2 regions of the Lactobacillus sp. 23-2 genome follow, and region 2 is predicted to be linked to the other one. Evidence: riboswitches for the same ligand, from Rfam matches in the RefSeq annotation. Region 2 holds a riboswitch; the other holds the start of a gene.
The links. Region 2 has a riboswitch for thiamine pyrophosphate ahead of OCH80_RS01470 (ATP-binding cassette domain-containing protein). Riboswitches for the same ligand answer to the same signal wherever they lie in the genome.
Positions count from the first base shown of each region.

Region 1: it holds a riboswitch for thiamine pyrophosphate, as region 2 does, so the genes downstream of both, OCH80_RS02595 (ECF transporter S component) here and OCH80_RS01470 (ATP-binding cassette domain-containing protein) in region 2, are expected to answer to the same signal.

Region 1 is NZ_JAOQBX010000004.1:50,434-59,045, forward strand. It holds gene udk (uridine kinase) at 285-941, shown strand; gene udk (uridine kinase) at 941-1,627, shown strand; gene OCH80_RS02590 (hypothetical protein) at 1,717-1,845, opposite strand; gene OCH80_RS02595 (ECF transporter S component) at 2,042-2,608, opposite strand; TPP riboswitch at 2,660-2,757, opposite strand; gene OCH80_RS02600 (M42 family metallopeptidase) at 2,871-3,956, opposite strand; gene OCH80_RS02605 (C69 family dipeptidase) at 4,191-5,612, opposite strand; gene murI (glutamate racemase) at 5,734-6,516, opposite strand; gene OCH80_RS02615 (Bax inhibitor-1/YccA family protein) at 6,728-7,444, shown strand; gene OCH80_RS02620 (MFS transporter) at 7,633-8,612, shown strand, end outside.
Region 2 is NZ_JAOQBX010000002.1:114,084-122,695, forward strand. It holds gene OCH80_RS01460 (helix-turn-helix domain-containing protein) at 1-519, opposite strand, end outside; gene OCH80_RS01465 (MFS transporter) at 584-2,062, opposite strand; TPP riboswitch at 2,227-2,314, shown strand; gene OCH80_RS01470 (ATP-binding cassette domain-containing protein) at 2,302-3,708, shown strand; gene OCH80_RS01475 (CbiQ family ECF transporter T component) at 3,718-4,371, shown strand; gene OCH80_RS01480 (pyridoxamine 5'-phosphate oxidase family protein) at 4,509-4,877, shown strand; gene OCH80_RS01485 (hypothetical protein) at 4,964-5,389, opposite strand; gene OCH80_RS01490 (serine hydrolase) at 5,407-6,405, opposite strand; gene OCH80_RS01495 (FHA domain-containing protein) at 6,533-7,930, shown strand; partial or broken gene OCH80_RS01500 (zinc-ribbon domain-containing protein) at 8,088-8,612, opposite strand, start outside.

The DNA of each region.
Region 1 (8,612 bases), on a different contig from region 2:
CAAGCTTAACAAAATTAAGTTTTATCCTAAGAAAACTTACGTTTATTAACAGTTGCCCTTTAGATCAGAAAAATCCCCTTATTTTCCAAAGGCTTTTGCCTTATTTTTAAAGAAAAAGCAAGTTTTGCCCCAAACGGGTCAATTCCGAACGAGCCCTTAAGCCAATCAGGCTAAAGCTGGGAACTCGGCAAGCAGGAAAAAACGGCAAGCAGCGGCTTTTTGACAAGAATTGCTAGACCCTGTCCCCTTAGGCCTCTATAATATAATGTTAAAGGAGTTTAATAATGTCACATAAGAAACATCCCATTATTATCGGAATTGCTGGTGGCTCTGGCTCAGGGAAGACGACCATTGCCCACGAGCTGTACGACCAGTTTAAGAACGACCGGATCCGGATCATTACGGAAGATTCCTATTACAAGGACCACCCGGAAATGACCCAGGAAGAACGGGACCAGATCAACTTTGACCACCCCGACGCCTTTGACACTGACCTGCTGATCAGCCAGCTGCAGGACCTGACCAGCGGCAAGGCCGTCGAGATGCCGGTCTACGACTTCCCGACCCACCTGCGCAAGCACGAAACGGTCCACGTGGAGCCAGCTGACATCATCATCCTGGAAGGAATCCTGGTCCTGGCCATTCCTGAATTGCGCGACCTGATGGCCATCAAGATCTACGTCGACACTGACGACGACATCCGCCTGATCCGCCGCCAGCGCCGCGACATGGCCGAACGCGGCTACAGCTTTGACTACATCATCGACCAATACATGGCCACGGTGAAGCCAAGCTACCACCAGTTCGTTGAGCCGTCCAAGCGCTATGCCGACATCATCGTTCCTGAAGGCGGCGGCAACCAGGTCGCCTTGGACATGCTGACGACCAAGGTCCGCGACATCCTGCGCCGCAATGATTTGGAAGAACAGAAGGAAGCATAATGGCAGAAAGACAAAAACCACTGGTCATCGGGATTGCCGGGGGCTCAGGCTCTGGCAAGACCACGGTGGCCAAAGCGATCAGCAAGCGCCTGCCAGCCGACAGGGTCTTGATCCTGACGGAAGACGCCTACTACAAAGACAATGCCGGCTTGTCCATGGAAGAGCGCAAGGCGATCAACTACGACCACCCCAACGCCTACGACACCGGCTACATGGTCAGCCAGCTCAAGCAGCTGCTCAACGGCCAGGCCATCGAGATGCCGACCTATAACTTCAACACCCTGACCCGGGCCAAGGACACGATCCATGTTGAGCCCGCTGACATTATCATCGTTGAAGGGATCCTGGTCCTGGCCTCAGAAGAGCTGCGCCAGTTCATGGACGTCAAGCTCTTCGTCGATGCTGACGACGACATCCGCTTTATCCGCCGCCTGCAACGCGATACCCAAGAGCGCGGACGGTCAATCGACTGGATCATCGCCCAGTACCTGGCCACGGTCAAGCCCAGCTTCAACCAGTTCATTGAGCCGTCAAAGAAGTACGCGGACATCATCATCCCCCGCGGGGGCGAAAACGACGTCGCCATCGACATGGTTTCCTCCAAGCTCCTGTCCATCATCAGGGACCACAAGCGCCATGAGCGCACGGAAGCCACGATGCCGGCCAAGCCTAACCCAGCCAAATAATTTACGTCAAAACGCAAAAGGCACGAGTCAAATTGACTCGCGCCTTTTTTAGTCTGATTTCGATGGCTGCTGGTTAAATTCATTTAAGCTTACATCATGAAGCTGCCGGCGTGCAGGCCAAGCAGAGCAATGAGGAGCATCAGCGCAATTACCACGCCGACTACTTCCCAGTATTCCTTGTTCGCGTTCTTTGGTTCACATAATTTAATGCGTGTCATGTCTTTTGCTCCTTTCAATGATCTTGATATTAGCAAATATCAAGCTTTTTTGAAATATGTTTCTGATTGTACACCCAAAAGACAGACTTGTCAGCAAATTTGCATCATTTTATCAATTTTAAGATAAAACTCCCGTTCCGCTTGCTGATCTTGCGCGTTTCTGCCTGCTGGCTTGCTTTTTTAAAGCAAGCGCTGCTTACTTCATGATTTTATCAAAAAGCTTGGTGATCCACTTGACCAAAACGGCGTCAAAGAAGACGGCCGAGGCCATGCCGGCAATGAACATTTCGATCAGCAGGCTTGGCTTGTAGGCATTCCAGCCATAGATAAAGTAGCACATGACGAAGGCGGCAACGTGGCAGCAGATGGCCCCGATAATCAAGCTGGTCCAGCTGAAGCGGTCATAGTTTTCCTTCTTGGGGAAGAAGCCGATTTCGTTGAAGGCCCCCTGCACGGCCCCTTCCAGAATGGTCAACGCCCCCCATTGCCCGCCAAAGGCCATTTCAACCATCGCGGCCAGGGTCTCACCGATCACGCCGGAGCCAAAGGTCGGCACGAAGTACATGGCCAAAGGCGCGGCCATGTACCACAGGCCTGAGTAGAGCTCATCGGCCAGTGGACCTTGGCCGACAAAGGACAAGGCCACCTTGGTAGCGTTATAGAGCGGATTGAAGACGTATTGGTAGATCACGCCCATGATAACCCCGATTAAAGCTACCAGGATGACGGCCTTGACGTTCCAGCTTTTTTCTTTTCTAAACATAATAAAAACTCCTATCCAGCTAAAACAAAGCCAGTAGGAGTTCATGCTCGCACTTAAATAATGACACTTCCCTTGCGCAAGAATTGTCTTGTTCAGGTTCAAAGGGTCGACCAATGGTCTCTCAGCGGTAAGCACCCCTAGTGGCTTTCGTTCGCGTTATTGATCTGCTGCAATCAGCAGAATCTCACTTATATAATTACTTTTACCAAACTAATTATAACAATTATTAGTTAAAAAGCTAGTGTTTTTTTCACAAATCAGTCTAGTCAAAAGACTTGAAGGAGTCCAGCTTTTCCTGGTCAAGGTCGCGGATGATGGCCAAAGCCAGGTCAACTGAGGCCTTGAAGTCCTTGTAGCTGCTGAAGCAGTAAGGCGAGTGCTCATAACGGACCGGAATGCCGATGACGATGGTCGGTGCCCCGTTTTCATAGTAGATGGCCGCGCCGTCCTGGCCGCCGCCAGTTCTGACTGAACGGGTGTAAGGAATCCCGTTCTTGTCCGCCAGATCGCAGGCATACTGCTGGAACTTCGGGTTTGGCAGGAAGGTCACGTCCATGTCCCGCAGCATTGGCCCGCGCTTCAGGCCAGTCTGCGACAGCCATTCAGGCTCAAAGGTGTCGTCAGCCGGGCAGCTTTCCAGAACCAGGCAGACGTCAGGCTTGACTTTGCGGGCCGTCACGTAAGCCCCGCGCAGGCCAACTTCCTCTTGGCTGGACAGGGCAGCCACGACGTCAAAGTTGGTTTCTTCATCCTTCAGGTTTTCCAAGACGTCAGCCATGGCCGCGGCGCCGAAGCGGTCGTCAAAGTCCTTGCCGAAGAAGAGGCCGGTCTTGTCATTGTACTCGCACTTGACGTCGACGAAGATCGGGCAGCCCGTGTCGATCTTGTAGTCCTTGATGGTCTCTTCCCGGCTGGAGGAGCCAACGTCGATGGAGAGGTCAGCCACTTGCGGCACTGCCTTGCGCTCAGCGGCCGTCATGAAGTGCGGCGGCTTCAAGGCCACAACGCCCGGGATGTATTCCCCGTCCTTGTTTCTGACCTTGACCCTCATTGATGGCAAGACAACGTTGTTCCAGCCACCCAGGGTGACGAACTTGAGCAAGCCGTTGGGGCGGACTGCCTGGGTCAACAGGCCTACGGCGTCGGAGTGGGCATCCAGCTGGATGACTGGCCGCTGGCCCTTGTTCTGCTTCTTGGCAGCGTAGACGTTGAGCATCCCGTCGACTTCCAGGTCAGCGTAGTCCTTGACCGTGTCCGTGAAGAGCTTGACGAATTCCGTTTCAAAGCCGGAAGTGGCATTGGCATCGGAAAAATCCTTCAGCATTTGAATTTCTTGTGCTTTTTCCATTGATAACTCCTTGTTTTTTAAGCATTTGCTCTTCTATTCTACCATTGACCAGGCTGTTGAATAGGAAATCGGCAAAAGAACTGGCAATCCAATCTTATTTAGCGGTTGTGCGAAATTCAATTTCCATAAAAAAGACACTCATCTGACATTGCTAAGTCAGATGAGTGTCTTAAGGCGTTGTTCAAAGCCAATGTCTTAACTTAATGACATTGACTGGCAACTGATTTTTTTAATTTAGTCAAGCAGGTCGTATTTCAGCTTCATCAAAGTGTGGCCGGAAGCAACCATTTCACCAGTTAAAGCAACCGTGTTTTCATAAGCCAGGTCGGCCATCTTCTGGTTGGCTTCTTCCAGTTTGGCTTGCAGCTCACGGCCTTCCAAGCCCTTAACGGCCCGGTCGGTCTCATTTTCGATCTTGCGCAGCTTGGCCATGGTCTTTTCCTCAAAGGCCTGCTCCAAGGCACTGTAAACCTTGTAGTTGGTGTCGCCAAGCTGGGCGTTCAGCTTGTTGATCCAGAAGATCTTGCTCAAGTCAAAGTCAGGACCGGTCTGGAAGCTGGCCGGAGTCGTCGTGACGTTGGTGTAGAATGGCACGAAGACGTTGAAGGTGTTAGGACCAAAGGCCAGCCATTGCACGCCGGCAATGCCTTCTTCAACATCGTTTCTGATCTGCAGAATGTGGGTTTCGAAGTTCCGGTTGATGCCGATTGGCCGGAAAAGCTTCTTTTCAGCTTCAGTATTGGTCGTGCTGTAGACGTCGTATTCAGTGTCTTGGTAGTGGGAGCTTTCCAAGAACTTGATGTCTTCTGGGGAAATCTTCTTCTTGGCATAAGTGATGAATGGCTGGTCCTGGTCGCCAGGCTTGCCTTCCCATTCTGGGTCAAAGTAGCGGTGGATGTACCAAGCGCGCGGGTTGTTGTAGTGGGCGTCCTTGATGGTTGAAGAGCCAAAAATGTGGCGCAGGTTGTAGCCCGTGTAGTCTGGGTTCAAGTGGTATTCGTTGATCAGGTCCAGCAGGTCGCTTGAGCACATGAAGTTGTCTTTGTCGTCAAAGTCAAAAAAGTCGATGTTCAGGCGGTTTGGGGCGGCAACGTAGGCATCATCAGGGATGCGGCGGGCAGCCCAGTGGTGGCCGCCGATGGTTTCGATGTACCAGACTTCATCATGGTCAGCAAAGGCTGAGCCGTTCATTTCATAAGTCCCGTACTTTTCAACCAAGTAGCCCAAGCGCTCAACCCCTTCGCGGGCAGAGTGGATGTATGGCAGGGTCAAAGTCACGAAGTCCTCTTCGCCCAAGCCTCCCTTTTCAACCAAGGGGTCAATCCCTTGGATCCGGCTGTTGGTCGTAATGGTTTCAGTCGCGGTCATGGCTACCGTGGCATCGTTGATCCCAGCCGCGGCCCAGACCCCATGCTTGCCGGAAGCATCAGGCGCGCTGGTGTAGCGCAAAGGATTCGGGAGCAGGTCCTCGTCGTCGATTTCCTGACCGGTCAAAACGCTCTTGTAGTGCTTTGGCTGCTCTTCTGGATTAACGGCAATAAAGGCTTCCGGAATGATCTGGCTGCCGCCGTCCTCACTGCGGGCAATCATGGTTGATCCGTCAATCGTGGCCTTCTTGCCGACTAAGATGGTCGTGCATTCTGCAGGTTTCTTCATTTAAAAGTTCCTCCTGTTAGTCGCAAACAAAGTTAAACATTTTTATAGCTTGGCTATTTTTATCCTCTTATATTATACAAGACTGGTCCGCTGAAAGAAAAAGCAGCCGGCGCGTTTTTGATCAATTTTCGCTTCTGAACAGCTGGTACAGCTCTTCACTTAAGGCACTGGCGCCTGGGGCGCTGTTTTCAAAAATGATCCGCCCGGCCTCAGTCCGCTCAGTCAGTTGGTCCCGCTTGGCCAGCTGGTGCTTGACCTCATTGGCAGCCCCGATGGCTCCGTCATAAACTCGGGTCCGATGGCCTAAGACGTCAAGAATGGCCTGCTTGGCAAAGGGAAAGTGGGTGCAGCCCAAGACTACCGCGGAAGCCTTGCCGGCATAAGGATCAAGGACTTGGTGCAGGTAGGAGTAAAGCTCAGGCGACTTGGTCTGCCCCTGTTCAATCAGCTCAACCAGCTTGGGCGCCGGCACCTTGACCACCTGGTGGTCCTTGTCGTATTTTTGCAGCAGGTTGTTGAACTTGCTTTCCCGCAAGGTCAAAGGCGTGGCCATGACCACGACCTCCTGGTCCGGGTTTTCCAAGACGGCTGGCTTGGCCGCAGGCTCGATCCCGATGATCGGCAACTCGTATTCAGCACGCAGACGGGCAGCCGCGGCGCTCGTTGCCGTGTTGCAGGCAATCATGATAGCCTTGACCTGGTGATCGTTGATCAAGTGCTCTACCACCCTTTTGGAGAGCTGGTAGACCTCCTCTTTAGTCCGGACCCCGTAGGGGGCGTTGCCCGAGTCGCCGTAAAAAACAAAGTTCTCATGTGGCAGCAGGTCGACCAGCCGGCTCAACACCGTCAAGCCGCCCTGACCCGAGTCAAAAACGCCAATCGGACGATCCTTGTATTTTTCCATTGAAAAACCTCCCTTAAATTTCTATTTTGAACTTTTAAAGCCTTTTCTTCAACCTATTCAACTTGATTAAGGCAATCTTAAGCTTGAATCGCCTTTCTTGCTTTTTAGCGCCGGTATGGTAAATTGGTATTCAATCAGACAAAAGGATTTTGCCAGTTTCGCCAACAGGGGCGAACGGATTGAAAGATTAAGAAAGAGATAAGAACAGAAAATGGACAACTTTTCACCAAATGCTGACCGCCGGCACGTCGTCGACGCCTCAGCCTTGAACAGCTTTTTAAGCAAGATGTATTCCATCATGGGCTTGGCCGTCTTGGTTTCCGCCTTGACAGCCTACCTGACTTTGACGGTCGGCGCGGGCACCATCCTGCCAATGCTGGCCAGCAGCCGGGCTTTGGTCTGGATTCTGCTGTTCCTGCCAATCGTCTTGAGCGTGGCCATCAGCTTCAACGCGACCCGGCGGCCAACCGCCAGCTTCCTCATGCTGATGGCGATCGCCGTCATCTATGGGGTTGAATTCTCAACCCTGGCCTTCGTCTACACGGGCACTTCCATCACCGCGGCCTTCGTCTCCGCCGCCGGCGTCTTTGCCGGCATGGCCTTCTACGGGAGCGTAACCAAGCGCAGCCTGGACAACTTCGGGGCTTACGCCAACGCCGCTTTGATCGGCCTGATCGTGGCCATGCTCGTCAACTTCTTCGTCAAGAGCGGCCCAGCCTCCTTCGTCTTCTCCGTCATCGCGGTCATCATCTTCACGGTCTTGACTGCCTACGACGCGCAGAAGATGAAGCAGATCTACCAGACTTACGGCGACCAGGTTTCCAGCCTGGGCTTGGCTGTCAACGGGGCCTTGCTGCTCTACCTTGACTTCGTCAACCTCTTCCTGGAGCTGCTGCAGATCTTCGGCTACAGCGACAGCAAGAACTAAGCATCAGGGCTTCAATATCGAACAGAAAATTAATTTTTTAAAGGATTGCTGGCGCAATCCTTTTTTTCTGCGCTAATTTTTCGCCTTGTGTAAATAAGCAAAGGCAATTACAATAGATATTCGTGAGCGCAATTCAGCAAATAAGTTGCTATAAATATGGTAGAAATTGTCAAAAAGAAGGTTCTTACGTGAATAAAACGCCAATCTGGAAAAGAAATCTGCATGTCTCAGCGGTCAGCGTCTTTCTGGCGGGGATCGCATTTTCGGAAGTCACGCCCTTTTTGTCCTTGTACATCGACAGCTTGGGCAAATTTAGCCACCAGCAGCTGAGCTTTTGGTCCGGGGCCATCTTCTCAGTCGTCTTCATCGTCGCTGCCCTGATCTCCCCCATGTGGGGGCGCCTGGCCGACAAGAAGGGCCGCAAGCCGATGATCCTGCGGGCCTCTTTGGGGATGTCCATCGTCTTTGCCTTGATGGGCCTGGCCCAAAACGTCTGGCAGCTGCTCTTCCTGCGGGGGATGCAGGGGGTCTTTGCCGGCTTCATCTCCAACTCCAACGCCCTGATCGCGGCTGAAACGCCAAAGCACAAGAGCGGGCGGGCCCTGGGCATCATGAGCTCCTGCGCCACCGGGGGGCAATTGCTGGGGCCCTTTGTCGGCGGGGCCTTGTCACAGGCCTTCAGCTACCGGATGACCTTCTTCATCACCGGCTTCCTCCTCTTCACCTGCTTTGTCCTATCCATCTTTTTCATTCACGAAACGGACTTCGTGCCCGTGACCGGCGAAAAGCGCGGCAGCTTCGCTGACACCATCAAGCAATTCAGAAGCGGACAAATGATCATCGGCCTGCTTTTGACCACCTTGATCATCCAAGCCGCCAACATGTCGATCAACCCGATCGTTTCCCTATATGTCAGAAGCCTGATGGGCGGACACGGCAAAGTGGTCTTCATCAGCGGAATCATCGCCGCCCTGCCGGGGATCGCGACCGTTTCCGCGGCCTCCTACTTTGGGGGCCTAGGCGACCGGATCGGGACCCACAAGATCATCCTGGGCGGCTTGCTGGGCTCCATCATTCTCTTTTTCCTGACCGCCTTCGTGCAAAACACGCTTGAGCTCGGGATCTGCCGCTTCCTGATTGGCTTCACCGATGCCTGCCTCTTCCCGCA
Region 2 (8,612 bases):
GGTCGCCGCGAAGACATCCCCGTCCAGATACTCATCCACCGCGTTTAGCAGGCATCTGGAGGCTGGCATCAGCGGAATGTTCCTGACCCACAAGAAGCCATCCTGCTTGAGCCGTTTGAGCCAGGCCGTGCAGACTTGGGCGTCTTTATCCGTCTTGGCGAATTCCTGCTCAAAAAGGGGTTGCAGGCCCAGGCTTGGCCGGAACTTGAACTTCAAGAGCAGGGCCCCGCGGCTGGGGTCCAAGAGCTCATAAGCTGCCCCCTTGTCCAAGAGGACAAAGTTGCCCGCGCCAAAGTCCAGCTCCTTTTTTTCAAGGCGCAAGGTCTCATGCCCTGCCGCCAAAAAGAGCAAAGTCACCACATCAGTCAAGTACCTGTGAATCCCCAGGTTGGTATTTTCCAAATAAATGGTGCAGAGGTCAAGATCGCTGCTCCCCGCGGGCAGGGTCAATTCATTATGATCGCGCCCCTGCTTGCGCAGCAGCGTCTGCAAGTATTCATCTAAAGCTACGGTTGCCAAGCCAGATCCCCCCTATCGTTTAAACTATTTATATTTTACAACAATTGGAACCTGTCAACGGGCTTTAGCGCTTTTGGCCCCGTTTTTCCTGCCTTCTGGCCCAAATCGCGATCAATAATGCCGCGGCAACAAGGATGAAGCCGGCCCAGAAAATCGCGTGAATCGCCCCATAGAGGATCTGCTCCATCTCCGGCAGCAGCTGGCGCGGCAGGCGGGCTCTGGTTTCAAAGTCGGACAGGTGGTTCAGCATCTTGATCGTGATCCGGCCGTGGCTTTGGGCCACGCCCTTGGCCAGGTGCTGGTTCAGGATCACGCCAAAAATTGAGGACGAGATGGCCATGGCCAGCATTCTGATCAGGTAGGAGAAAGAAGTCGCCACGGGCACGTCCTTGGGGTCAGCATCCTCTTGGACCTTGACCTGGAGCTGGTTGAACATGATCCCGTTGCCAACCCCCTGCAGCATCCCCGCCACCAGGATGGCCCAGTAAGGGAAAGAGCGCGGTGCCACGGCCATCAGCAGGTAGCCAAAGAAGATCACCCAAGTGGTGTAGAGGATCACCTGGTACTCGCTCCAGCGGTGGCGCAGGCGCTCAACGGACAAGGAGCCCAGCATGTCGGTAAAGGCTCCGGGAATCTGGGTCATCCCCCCGACTAGGGCGGTTGAGGCCATCAGCCCTTCCGCCCACATTGGCGCATAGACGCTGAAAGACGACATCGCGGCCCAGATCAAGACAAAGAGGGCAAAGTCAATCACCAAAGGCCGGTTCTTGAACAAGCGGCCCGGAATGATTGGGTCGTCCGCCCGGTGTTCCACCAGCAGCAGCATGCCCACGAAGATAAAGGCCGCCGCGAAGACCAGCAACGCCGTGGCCAGGTTGACCGCGCCCAAAAGCTGGGTTCCCAGCAGCAGGGCCACCACCCCTAAGGACAAGAAGACAGCCCCGCCCAGGTCGATCTTGCGGACGCTTTTTTCCTTATGTTCTTCCTTAAAGAAGAGCTGGACCAAAACGATGGAGATCAAGGCCACCGGAATATTGATGTAGAAGACCCAGCGCCAGGACAAAACGTCGACGATCCAGCCCCCGAACAAGGGCCCCAGAATGGTCGCGGTCGTGAAAAAGGCCGACACCATGCCCAAAACCTTCAAGCGCTTGTAAGGATTCGGATACAGGTCAGAATAGATGATATACGGCAAGGAGACCATCCCGCCGTTGCCGATCCCCGCGATCAGGCGGAAAAAGAGCAGAAACGGCATCGAATTGGCCAGCCCCTGCAGCAGCGCCCCCAAGAGAAACATGGCCGCGGACAGCTGGTAGGCCAGCTTGTTGCCGCGCCGCTCGCCCAATTTGGACCACAAGGGCGTGGACACCGCGGTGCCCAGCAAGAAGATGGCGACCAGCCAGCCCGTATATTCGATCCCGTGCAGGTCAGCAATGATGCGCGGCAGCGCCGTGTTGATGATCGTGTTGTCCAGCCCCGACATCACGTTGGACAGCATCAGGGCTGACGTGACGATCTGGACCCTTCGTTTTTGATTAGGCATTTTTCCTCCCAGACAGCAAGCAAAAGTACAAAAATTACAGCTTCAAAAGCTAATCATTATTAGCATACAACGAATTAGAAAATAATTAAATATAATACTTGTGCAGAAAAGCGCAAAATGGACACAAATTAAGGCTTTTTATATAATTAGGCCGTAAAGTAAGCGATTTAATCACGGGGTGCCTAACGGCTGAGATCAGACCCATTGAACCTGTTGGACAATGCCAGCGCAGGGAGCAGATGCCTTCTTTGGTCACCCCATTCATTGAGGTGACCTTTTTGAATGCCGAAATTTCCATCCAGCACTTAAGCTTTGAATATGACGAGCACAAGCCGCTCCTGGCCGACCTGTCCCTGACTTTCGCCCCTGGCGCCTTCTCCCTCTTGATCGGACCCACGGGCTGCGGGAAATCGACCTTATTGAAGATCATGGCCGGACTCTACCCCAAGTACGGGGGCAAGCTCACCCAAGGGCAGGTTGACCTGGGCGGGCTCAGCCAAGCCATGATGTTCCAGGATGCCGGCGAGCAGTTTACGATGGCCACTCCTAGAGAAGAGATCATCTTCAGCCTGGAAAACCTGGGCATGAAGCAAGAGCAATATGAGACGCGGCTCCAGCGGGCCACGGAATTTGCCCAGATCGGTCCGCTCTTGGACCAAAAGATCGCGACCATGTCTGGCGGCGAGCAGCAGCGGGTTGCTTTAGCCGTCTTAGTGGCCATGAACGTCGACCTGCTTCTGCTAGATGAGCCTTTTGCCAGCGTGGACCCCAAGGCCCGGACCTTCTTGGTGGAAAAGCTGGTCCAGCTGAAAGAGCAAGGCAAGACCATCATCCTGACCGACCACGTCTTTACGGACTACCTGGGCAAGGTCGACCAGCTCTACCGCTTCGCGGGGCAGACGGTCACCAGGCTTTCAGCCAAAGAAAGGGACGCGGTCTTGGCTGAAGACGCCAGGGTTCCTTTGACTTTTGCCTTGCCGCAAGCCAATGCCCCAGCGGCTTTCGTCTTAAGCGGCGTGCTGCTGAAGACCAGCCACCTGCTGCTAAAGCAAGACGAGCTTAAGCTCTACAAGGGCAAAGTCACCCTTTTGACGGGGGCCAATGGGGTTGGCAAGACCTCCCTCTTCCGGGCCTTAACCCAGCTTTTGCCCTACTCCGGCTCCATCTGCTGGGAAGGGCGGGAAGTGGCCAAGCAGCCGGCCCGGACCTACTTTTTGCATGTAGCCCAAGTCTTCCAGAAAGCCACTGACCAGTTCATCCAGATCACGGTCAAAGACGAGCTGGCCATCAGCAAGAAGCTGCGCAAGAACGACTACTTCAGCGATGAGCGGATCAAGCAGGCCTTAGCGGACCTGGACCTGGCCAGCCACTTGGACCAGGTCGTCTACTCTCTTTCCGGCGGCCAGAAGAAGAAGCTGCAGATTCTGCTGATGCTGATCTCCGGCCATGAAGTTCTGCTCATCGACGAGCCGCTCAGCGGCCTGGACCGTCAGTCCATCAAGCAGGTCGTCAAGCTCATGAAGGACAGCCAGGCCGCCATGGGACAAACTATTATCGTCATCAGCCACCAGTTCCACGGCTTGAGCGACTGGTGCGACTACCACCTGCGCCTGGACCAGCAGCGGCTCCAGTACGTCACGGATTAAGGAGGCATTATGAATCCAAGTCTTAAAGTCCTGCTGGCCCTGATCGTCTCTTTGGAGCTTTCATTCAAGGTCAGCCTCTATACCAACCTGCTCGTCATGGCCCTGTGCCTTTGCTGGCTTTTGGTCAAAAAAATGCGGCCCAAGGCCATCTTGACCATGCTCTTCTTCGCGACCCTGGCCGCCTTCACGGTCTTCTCCTCGGCCTACCTTTTTTCCGACCGCAAGCAGCTCTGGTACGCCTTGGACATCACCACCCGGGTCTACGTCTACACCTTGACCACGGCCTGCCTAACGGTCTCCACGACGGCTGAGGAAATGGCCCGCTCGCTTGAGCAGAACCTGCACCTGCCAAGCCACTTTGCCTACGGGACCCTCGCGGCCTTGAACATCATTCCCCGCATGGCCCAGGCCGTCAAGCAGATCCGCGTGGCCGGCCTCATGCGCGGGGTCAATCTGTCCTTCTGGTCGCCGGTCCTCTACTTCAAGGCCATCCTGGTTGCCCTGAACTCTGCCGACAACCTGGCCCAGGGGATGGAGGCCCATGGCTTCCGCGAAGGCGCCAAGCGGTCCGCGATCGTGAAGATCCCCCTGACCGGCAAGGACTGGGCGCTCTTTTTCGGCGGCTTGGCCCTGCTCAACGTCTGTGCCTTCCTGCTACCTTAACTTTTTCCAAAAAAATCTTAAAATCATGGTCAAAATTGACCTACATCAATTTTTTCCTGGCGAATTGCTATAAAATAGTAAGCAGATAAGAGATCAATCAAGAAAAAATAAACTGAATTTAAGAAGGAGACGTCATTATGAAGAAGTTAGACACTGCTGTTTTGACTGCTGAACAAGAAAAGTTCTTCAACGAAGCTTTGGCCTTCATCGCCACTGTTGACAAGGACGGCAACCCGCAAGTCGGCCCTAAGGGCTCATTGCGCGTAATCGACGACAAGCACCTGGCCTGGTCAGAAGTAACCTTCGCCCACGCCTTTGAAAACATCAAGGCTGGCAGCCGCGTGGCCGTAGTCGTTGCTGACGTGCCAAGCCACACCAACGTCCGGGCCGTAGGGACCGCGACGATCCACGAAGGCGACGACTTCGCCAAGAAGCTGGCCAAGGAAACCGGCAAGCCGGAAACCGCGGCTGCCGTAGTCGTTGAAATCGAAGAGCTGTTCGCTTAAGCTCAGCGGTTTAATCTTTACTTAAATTTCTATATTCCCACACAAAAAATCCATCCCTCGCGGGATGGATTTTTATTTGCTATTTTTCACCAAGCACCTTTAATAATGCCGACCGTGGCCGCGGCCAGGGCTAGGACGAACAAGGCAATTTCCGTCCACGTGGTCCAGGGCGCGGCGTTTTTCCAAGTAAAGGCATTAAAGGACAAATTGACCGCCAGCAAGCCGGCCTGGAAGATCCAGTACCAGAACAGGTCGTCTTGGCGGACCAGCAACAGGTAGGCGAGCAGATAGAGGCTGACGAGCAGGGCCGCGTACTTCAAGAAGCCGGCGTGGTCCGCGATCCACCCGCCCAGCCACTGGCCGATTGCCGCCACGAAGATGGCCGCGATAAAGGCGAGCCGCAGGCCGTTATGAGCCTTGGGCCCTTCTGAGACTAAGTTGAGGACCAGATCAAAAAGCGTAAAGCTGAGCAGCAGGTTGGTAACGAAACGGGCAACTTGTTTGACTGACATATTTTCTCCTATCGCTTCTATTCGGCCAGGTCATAGATCTTCTGGGCAACCGCCGCGATCTGGTCATTGGACCAGCCGTTGGTGAAGATGGCCAGGACAAAGGGCTTCTTGGCGTAGACATAGCCCACGTCGTTGTTGATAGCACCGTTGATCCCGATCTTATGGTCAACGCGGACCGGGAGGGTGCCGATTTTTTCCGACTTCCAGTCCGTGGCGCTCAAGTATTGGTTAACCGGACCGCTTTGCGAGTGGAGGTAGGCCATCACGCGCGCGGCTTGCAGGGTCGTCATGGTCTTGCTGTAGGAAGGGATGCCCGCGATTTTGTTCAAAAAGGCATTGAAGCTGGCTTGGTCTTTATTGCAAAGGTGGTAGAGCAGCTGGTTGCTGGCGGCATTGTCTGAATGGACCATCGCGTCTTCCAGCAGGGTCTGCACGCTGTACTGCTTGCCTTCGGGATTCTGGTTCTGCAGGACCCCGGTTCCGCCTTTAACCATGTGGTTGGGCGTATCGTCCGCTGCTGATGTGTAGGTCAGCTTGCTTGAATAGGACAGCTTCCCGCTTTGCACCAGGTATTGGGTGTAGGCCGCGACTGGCAATTTAGCGCAAGAGGCCGCGTACATTCCCGTATTTTCGTTGACTCCGACGGACTGGCGGCGGTTGTTTGAAAGGTCGATGAATTCCACGCTGACCGCGCTGTTACCCGCGTACCTGGTCAGGTAGGCGCGGATTTTCTTGATCACCGGCTCCATCTTCACCGACTTTGAGCTGGCAGCCGCCCCTTTGCCGCGCTGCCCGGACTGGCGGCTAGTCTTTTGGGGACTGGCCGGCTTTTGACTGGTTTGCTTTTGCCGGGCGGACTGGTGACTGGGCTGGCTTTTGGCCTTCTTTGACTGCTTGACTGAGCTCTTGACCGGGCTGGACGTGGCTGGGCGCGCTTTCTGGCTGCCGCAGCCAACCAGCAGCAGGGATGCGGCTAATAGACCGGTCCAGGCCAAGAGATGTTTTATATTTTTCAAGAATTCCCCTCCTAATTAAATAATTAACATAAATACTTTATCATGTTTTGCCACTAAAACTAAAGATAATCGGTTAAAATGAGTATAGTTGTAATTAGTGTCAACTACCGCAAGGAGGAAATCGCAAATGGATGAAACTGCAAATCTGGTAATCTTGGAGCAAAACGCTATCCGCGAGCAGTCCTTAACTGGCAAGACGGTCTGGTGGCTTGGCCGGCGGGTGCCTGGCCGCCAGGTGGACGTGGCCCTGTCTTCCCCATTAGCCAGCCGAACCCACGGTGAATTTCACCTGGAACAAGGCCAATGGTTCTACCAGGATCTGGGCAGCCTCAACGGAACTTTCCTAAACGGGGACAAGCTCCCCGTCAAAACAGACGCCTACCTGCAAAACGGCGACATTCTGCGCGTTGATACCGATGACTTAGAAGCTCCTGATGAAAACGGGATTCTGATCTTATTTGAAAGCCGGCCACAAGAAAGCCAGTGGCAGGAATATGACCTGACTGGCCTATCCACGACAATTGGCCGGGAAAAAACCTGCGATCTCGTGATCGATCGGCCTTATGTCGCTGACCAGCAGCTGACGATCTCCCAGGTCGGCAACAGTTTCTACGCGGCTGCCGCCAATTCCGCCGGCGGCACCAAGATCAACAACCACTACATTTCCGGTCAGGTCCCGCTGCATGAGAAGGACGTGATCACTTTCAGCAACTGCCGGCTAATCTTTACCAATGGGCGGATCTTCTATAGCCTGCCAGCCAAGCAGGAGGTCTTCACCGATAATTCCGCCGCCTATCTGGCGAACAAATTGCGACGGCTGCAGGTCAAGATCACTGACGGCTTGGATGAAAAAGTCCGCTTTGCCGCCGAAGCCGGCGCGCTAGTCGGCCTTCTTGGCCCGTCCATTGCCAAATTGGAGCTAATCAAGGCCTTAGCCGGGCAAAACGCCAGCGCCAAGGGGGAGATTCGCTGCCAGGGAGTTGACTGCCTGCAAGATCCAAGCAAGGCAACAGACCAGCTGGCTTTCATCAGCAGCTATTCCTTGGACGAAAGTGAAGCAAACATGCCGCTCGGCTACTATTTAAGCGAGACGGCCAAGCAGGTTCTGCCTGAGGCCGACAGGCGCCAGCAGGCCGAGCAGACCGAGCAGATCTTGCGGCTGCTCGACTTGGAGTCAAGCAAGGAAAAAAGGCTGAACGCCTGCAGCGAAAGTGAAAAGCGGCTGGCGCTCTTGGGCAAGGACCTGCTCAAGGGCAAGCTGGTTCTCATCTTGGATGAGCCAGACGCCGGCTTGAGTCCGCGGGACCGGAACTTCATGTTCACAGCCCTGCGAAAGCTGGCCCACAACGGAAATAAGACGGTCGTGGCTTCAATCAGCCAAATTCAGGATATTGACTGCTTTGACAAGGTCGTGGTGCTTAAGGAAAAGGCCTACGACGAGTGGGCCGCGGTCGGGACACCGGAGATCATCGCTGACCGGGCTGGAATCAGAACCAGCAGCTTTGACCACCTGCTTAGCTTTTGAGCGCTAAATTTTGAATAAGTACACCCAAAGAAGCTGGCACTGCCAGCTTCTTTTTCTTGGGAATCTTAGGAGAACTGTTGTAAAAAACGCAAGCACGAAAAAAGCGTTGGGCGACTGCTCTATCGAGCAATCATCCAACGCGATCATGCTTGTCAAACTAATTCAGCTTGCTGCCGCAGTATGGGCAAAAGGCATCCTCATCATTAACCTGCTTGCCGCAGCTAGGACAGCTGCGATCCTGTTTAGGCGAGATTTTTGCCTCGGCATCCACGATCTTGGTGCCGCAATTCGTGCAGAACAGGTCACCCGCTTCAAGCGCCTCCCCGCAGTTCGGGCAGACCGTTGGCGCGGCTGCAGCTGACGGCGCGAATGGAAGTGGCGTAGATTCAACTGGTGCTGCCGGATTTTGATTTTCTATGGAAATCGGCTCAGAATCTTCGGCGTAAAACGGAGAGTGTTCTTCATCGGCTGCCGCTGGCTTATCGAAGTCCTCAACAGCCGCGACCGTCTCAAAGGCCGACGTTGGCACTGGGGATGCTTCCGGTTCATCCGGCTGGGACAAATCTGGTTTCGGAACTGCTTCAGGCGTTGCAGCATCTGCCTCCGCGGCTGCTGGAGCTTCAGATTCCGCGACCAGCGCTGGAGATGACGACTCGCTCGTTGACTCGCTTGGAGCTGTTGA